Regions from separate parts of the Thauera sp. 27 genome, predicted to be linked through region 1. Evidence: predicted binding sites of a transcription regulator. Region 1 holds the regulator's gene; the other holds the start of a gene.
The links. Region 1 encodes FNR, which switches genes on or off when oxygen is low (the NO sensors DNR and NnrR bind a similar motif). Its sites were predicted from a motif close to TTGANCTAGNTCAA; they were not measured.
Positions count from the first base shown of each region.

Region 1 (3,409 bases):
ACGGTCTGCGCGCAGATAGCGGTCGAACACCATGGCGACACCGCGCACCAGCAGGCGACCAGCAGGCTCGACGCTGATCCAGTCGCCCTCGATCTTCACCAGCCCGGCCTTCTGCATCTCCTGCAGGTCGGCAAGTTCCTCGGCGAAATAGGAGCGGAAGTCGATCAGGTGGGCGATCTCGATCGACTGCATGGACAGCTCGAAGTGGCACATCAGCGCCTGTATGATCGAACGCCGCAACAGGTCGTCGGCGGTAAGTTCGATGCCACGCAGGACCGGCAGCTCGTCACGGTCGAGCGCATCGTAGTACTCGTCGAGCGTCTTGACGTTCTGCGCGTACACCGGACCGATCTTGCCGATTGCCGATACGCCGAAGGCAAGCAGATCGCACTCGGCCTGGGTGGAGTAGCCCTGGAAGTTGCGGTGCAGACGGCCCTGGCGCTGGGCAACGGTGAGTTCGTCATCCGGCTTGGCGAAGTGGTCCATGCCGATATAGACGTAGCCGGCCTCGGTAAGGCGACGGATGCCGAGCTGCAGCAACTGCAGCTTGGTGTCTGCAGTGGGCATGTCGCCGCTGTTGATGCGGCGCTGCGGCTTGAACAGGCCCGGCAGGTGGGCATAGCTGTAGAGAGAGATGCGATCGGGCGAGATCTCCAGCACCTGCTCGAGGGTACGGTTGAAGCTGATCACGTTCTGCTTGGGCAGACCGTAGATCAGGTCCATGCTCACGGACTTGAAGCCCGTGGCACGTGCCGCGTCGATGACGAGCTTGGTCTCGTCATAGCTCTGGATGCGGTTTACCGCCGCCTGCACATCTTCGGCGAAGTCCTGCACGCCAACGCTCATGCGGTTGAAGCCAAGCTCGGCGAGCAGTTTCACGGTGTCGAAGTCGACCTTGCGCGGGTCGACCTCGATCGAGTATTCGCCATTGGGAACAAGCGTGAAGTGTTCGCGCACCGCGGCCATGAGCTCGCGCATCTCGTCATGCGACAGGAAGGTCGGCGTTCCCCCACCGAGGTGGAGCTGCGTGACCTGGCGGCTGCCCTCCAGGCATTCCGCCTGCATCGCGATCTCCTTGGCCAGGTATTTCAGATACTTGGCCGAGCGCCCATGATCCTTGGTGATGATCTTGTTGCAGGCACAGTAATAGCAGATCGTGTTACAGAAGGGGATGTGGAAGTATAATGAGAGCGGTTTGCTGACGCCGCCGACCGCCCTTTTTGCGAGCCAGGCCTTGAGCGCATCGGCGTTGAAGGCCTCGACGAAGCGGTCCGCTGTCGGATAGGACGTGTAGCGCGGTCCGTTGATGTCGAATCGGCGGATGAGTTGCGGATCGAAGATGAGTTGGTTCTGGCTTGTCATGATCTTGCTGCGGCAGTGTGTGCCAAACAATGGCAGATCGCCGCGTTTTTTTGGTTGACGTGGGTCAACGGGCGTGATGTGTTGCCCGATCGAACCACTCCTGAGCCAGGTCTGGCGTCTTTTGTCGGGGAAGCAGGATTATCGTGCAGATGAGGGCGAGCGTGCCAATTACCGTGAACGGGCTCAAGTCTGCCTGTTCGCAGTGCAACCTGGTCGAGTTGTGCCTGCCCTTCGGGATGTCCGACAGCGAGTTGAACCGCCTGGACGAACTCGTTGGCGCGCGGCGCAAGGTCAAGCGCCAGCAAAGCCTGTATCGTGCGGGCGATCCGTTCGAGGCGATCTACGCCATCCGCGCCGGTTCGTTCAAGACCGACGTGCTGCTCGAAGACGGCCGCGATCAGGTGACCGGCTTCCAGATGACCGGAGAGATTCTCGGCCTCGACGGCATCAGTGCAGAGTCGCATACCTGCTATGCGATCGCCCTCGAGGACAGCGAGGTCTGCGTGATCGCCTATGACAAGCTCGAGCAGATGTCACACGAAGTGGAAGGCCTGCAACTGCAGTTCCACAAGGTGATGAGCCGCGAGATCGTGCGCGACCACGGCGTGATGATGCTCCTCGGTTCGATGCGCGCCGAGGAACGGCTGGCGGCGTTCCTTCTCAACATGTCGCAGCGCTTCAATGCGCGCGGCTTCTCGGCGCAGGAATTCCACCTGCGCATGACGCGCGAGGAGATCGGTTCCTACCTGGGGCTCAAGCTCGAGACGGTGTCTCGCGCTTTCTCCCGCTTCCAGGACGAAGGGCTGATCTCGGTGCAACAGAAGCACGTGCAGTTGCTCGATCCCACCGGGCTCAAGCGCCTGATCCAGCACCAGCACGGCGCGCGCTGACGCTGGCCGCCCCGCCTCGACGGCCGCCATTGTTCAGGCAAGGAAGCCTGCGGGATTCTTGGTGAAGGCGACCGACACGATCCATACGTACACGGACAGGGCGGCCGCAAAGGCGCCCGCACGCACCGGCTTGGTCGGGCCGCGCTTGAGTGCAAGCGTGCCAAGCAGCACGTATGCAACCAGGCCACCGACCTTGGCGGTCACCCAGTCGGCGGCAAACGGGTACTGCGCGATCATGACCGCCAGCGTGATCGCTGACAGCAGCAGCAGGCTGTCGATGATGTGCGGCAACACACGGGTGAGCCGGTGCGAGAGCATCGGATTGCCCGTCAGCATCCACATGCCGCGCAGCAGGAAACCCGCTGCGCTGAGCACGACGCAGACGACGTGAAGGTGTTTGATCGCGTAGTACATCCTTTTTCCTTGCAAGGGCTGGCAAGCTGCCGGTCTCGGGGCGACAGGTATTGTCGCCCGTCTCGGGTAAGATTACGAATCGTTCCGGAGCCAAAGCAATGTCCCAGCACCCCCATGTCGACATCCCTGCCCTGCTGCATCGCATCCCGCTGTTCAGTGAGTTGTCGGAGTCGGATATCCAGCGTGTGTCGCGCTACACCCGCGATCGGCATGTCGGCAGGGGCGAAGTGCTGTTCCAGCGCGGCGACCAGCCCCACGGCTTCTATTTCGTCGTATCGGGCCAGATCAAGCTGGCCTTCTCGTCGCCACAGGGCACCGAGAAGGTGGTCGAGATCGTGGGTGCGATGCAGAGCTTCGGCGAGGCGGTGATGTTCATGAACCACCCCTACCCGGTCTTTGCGGAGGCCTTGTGCGACACGGTGCTGATCCATGTCGGCCAGGCGGTCGTGACCGAACTCATCGACCAGGATTCGACCTTCGCTCACAAACTGCTGGCCGGCATGGCGATTCGTCTGCACAGCCTGATCCAGGACGTCGAAACCTACTCGCTGCGCTCGAGCATGCAGCGCGTCATCGGCTACCTGCTGCAGGTGGCGGACAGCGACACGCCATGCGAGATTGCGCTTCCCACCAGCAAGCAGGTGATCGCCTCGCGCCTCAACCTGACCCCCGAGACGCTGTCGCGAATCTTCCATGACCTCAGCGAAGCAGGCCTGATCAGCGTGCAGGGCAAGCGCATCACC
Region 1 covers NZ_AMXB01000010.1:34,628-38,036, forward strand. Annotated here, with positions in the region: gene hemN (oxygen-independent coproporphyrinogen III oxidase) at 1-1,362, opposite strand, end outside; gene fnr (fumarate/nitrate reduction transcriptional regulator Fnr) at 1,512-2,252, shown strand; gene B447_RS07095 (SirB2 family protein) at 2,286-2,666, opposite strand; gene B447_RS07100 (Crp/Fnr family transcriptional regulator) at 2,765-3,409, shown strand, end outside.

Region 2 (3,409 bases), on a different contig from region 1:
GCCGGTGGGCGTGATCAGGCGCGGGTCGCGGATTACGGCCTTGAGCTTGCGCGTCCTGTCATCGACCACGACGATGGCCGATTCCTGGTCCGCACCATTCCACACCGAGAACCAGACCTCGTCGCCTGCCTTGTTGTACTCGGGCTGCACGACGCGCTTGGGGCCGGCCTTGATGCCCGACCAGTCGCCGATCGGGATCAGCTCGTAGCCCTTGTCGATGTTGTCGATGTCCCATACCGCAACCGCCTGGCTGATCTTCTCGTCGGGGTTGAGCGTGGTGTCTACCCACAGATTCTTGGAGGTGGGGTGCGTCTTCAGGAACAGTGAGCCGCCGCCCAGGCCCTTGAGCGTGCGCACGACCTTCCAGGCGTTGTCCGGGTGCTTTTCGGGGTCGGTGCCGATCAACGAGATGGTTTCATCGCCGAGGTGGCCGGTCGCCCACACCGGGCCGTACTTGGGATCGAGGAAGTTGGCACCGCGGCCCGGGTGCGGCACCTTGCCCACGTCCACCAGTTTCTCGAGCTTGCCTTCCTTGGTGTCGATGACGGCGATCTTGTCCGAGGCGTTGGCCGCGTCCATGAAGTAGCGATGCGAGGACTCGAAGCCGCCGTCATGGAGGAAGGGCGCGGCCTCGATCATCTTGATGCTCAGGTTCTCGAGGTCGCGATAGTCCACCGAGTACACCATGCCGGTTTCCTTCACATTGACGAAGAACTCCGGGTTGAAGTGCGAGGAGATGATGGCGGCCACGCGCGGTTCGGGGTGGTAGTCCTGGGTGCCGACCACCATGCCGCGGGTCGACACGATCTTGCGCGGCTGCAGGGTGTCGCCGTCCATGATCACGAACTGGGGCGGCCAGTAGGTCCCGGCGATGGCGTACTTGTCCTCCCAGCCCTTGGCCTTGGAGCTCTCGACCGAGCGTGCCTCGAGGCCGACCTTGATCTCGGCGACGGTCTCGGGCTTCTCCATCCACAGGTCGATCAGGTTGATCTTGGCGTCGCGGCCGATCACGAACAGGTAGCGGCCCGACGCCGACATGCGCGAGATATGCACCGCGTATCCGGTCTCGATGATGCTGACGATCTGCTTGCTGTCGCCGTCGATGAGGGCGATCTTGCCGTCATCGCGCAGCGTCACCGAGAACAGGTTCTCGAGCTTGAGGTCGTTCATCTTCTTCGTGGGGCGCTTCTCCACCGGGATCACGACCTTCCACGAGGCTTCCATTTCCTTGAGGCCGAACTCGGGCGGGGCGGGCGGCGTCTGCTGGATGTAGCGTGCCATCAGGTCGACTTCGTCGTCGGTGAGCACGCCCGAGGTGCCCCAGTTGGGCATGCCGCCCGGCGAGCCGTACTTGATGAAGACCTTCAGGTAGTCGAGTCCCTTCTCGAGGGTAAGGTCAGGCGTCAGCGCCTTGCCGGTGGCACCCTTGCGCAGCACGCCGTGGCAGCCGGCGCAGCGTTCGAAGAAGATGCGGCTGGCTTTGTCGAACTCGGGCTCCGACATGCGCGGTGCGAGCGGGTTGATGTCATGGTGCATCGGCACCTCTGCCAAGGGCGAGCCTGCAGCCTGATATTCCTTCATTGCTGCGTCACTATGGCCGGCCGGAGCCTCGGCGAAGGCCGCCTGGCAGGCCAGAGCCAGGGCCGAGATTGCAATGGCGCGAAGATGCTTGGAACTTCCTACGATCATGATGTGCTCACCCCTGTGAAAGTTGCTTCGGTGGCGCACTCTTGCAGGCTGAAAGTTCCCTGCTTTGATCGACATCAATATTTTCGGACCCCTAGTGCTGGCGCGGTTTCTATCGATTTGCGTGCTTGATGATCATCAAGCACGCAAATCGCGGCGACAAAAAAGCCCCGGCAGGCCGGGGCTTGAAGCGGGGCGCTGGTACGCCTGGTCAGGCTGCCTTGCGGGTGCGTGACGCGGTGGTTGTGGCGGGCACGATGACCTCCAGCGGGTTGACCTTGCTCAGCTTGCCGGCCTCCTCGAACATCGACTGCATGGTTCGTTGCAGGTCTGCAAACTGGCGGGAACCCACTTCGACGACCTCGCTTTGCGTCTGCACGCAGAGCTCACTCACTTCACGCAAATAGCTGGTGAGGTGCTCGAAGCCCTTGCTCTGGGTGACGCCCTGTGTCGCGAGTGCGCTGCGCAGGTCGCCCGATTCGAGCTGTGCGCCACTGTTCGAAGCCAGCTCGCACAAGGTGCGTGCGGTGTCGAGGTTGAGTGCGAGCAGTTTCTCCGCGGCGGAGAGGGTGATCTGTGCGTAGGCCTCGAGGTGTTCGATGCTGGCTTGGGCGTTTGCCGAGAATTTCTCGACGTTGGGTTGGTGGATCATGAAGGCCTCCGGACGGTCGTTGCAGGAAAGTGCTTGTTCTGGCGATGCTATATGAATGCGCGTTGCGCACCCATACCCGCTTCGCGCTGTTCTGCATACCGTGAACCCGGTAGCCATCGGCCAGGGACGGACGCCGGCAAGGTCAGGGCAGGCGAGAGAGCTCGCCTGCGGTGCTTGGGCTGATGCCGTTGGTGATCGCGTAACGTGTGAGTTCGGCGACATTGTGCAGGTCGAGCTTGCGCATGATGTTGCGCCTGTGCACCTCGACGGTGGACGGGGCGACATGCAGGCGTTCGGCAATGCGCGGTGAGGTGTAGCCCTCGGCAATGAGCTGGAGCACCTGGCGTTCGCGCGCGGTGAGGCGGGGCAGCGCGGTCTCGAGGCTGTCGCGGTCTCGCAGGGCGCCTGCAACTGCCCCAGCCACATCGGGGCAGATGTAGCTACGGCCCTGCTGCACCGTACGGATCGCACGCAGCAACTCGTCGCCAGCCTCTGCCTTGGTGATGTAGCCGCTGGCGCCGGCGTTGAGCAGGTCCATGACGAACTGGCGGTCGGCGAAGGCCGAGAGGCCGATGACACGAACGCCAGGGTGGCTGGCACACAGCCTGCGGGTTGCCTCGATGCCGTTCATGCCCGGCATGGCGACGTCCATGCATACGAGATCCACCGCTTGGCGGGCGACGACAGCGAGGACTTCGTCGCCACTCGCCGCTTCGGCGACGACCTCCAGGCCGTTGTCACGGGCAAGCAGGGCACGCAGGGCGTGGCGGAACATCTGGTGGTCATCGGCAAGCACGATACGAAGCTTCATGATGGTCGCTCCGTCAACAAGTCAGGTGCGGGATGGAAACCTGTATGGCAGTGCCTTCTCCAGGCTTGGTCATCAGAACGAACTGGCCGCCTGCCAGCTCCACGCGTTCGCGCATCGTGATCAGCCCAAGTCCGGGCGTGCTGCCCGGTTGTCCGAGCAGGGCAAGCTCGAAGCCTACGCCGTCGTCCACGATGGACAGGCGCGTGCGCGTCGGCTCGCGCTCGAGCCCGATACGAACCTGCCCGGCGCATGCGTGCTTG
Region 2 covers NZ_AMXB01000012.1:4,356-7,764, forward strand. Annotated here, with positions in the region: gene B447_RS08265 (nitrite reductase) at 1-1,689, opposite strand, end outside; gene B447_RS08270 (phasin family protein) at 1,898-2,338, opposite strand; gene B447_RS08275 (response regulator) at 2,481-3,149, opposite strand; gene B447_RS08280 (PAS domain-containing sensor histidine kinase) at 3,163-3,409, opposite strand, start outside.
Region 2: a site for FNR is predicted at 1,754-1,767, ahead of B447_RS08265 (nitrite reductase). Genes of this name have one in related genera too.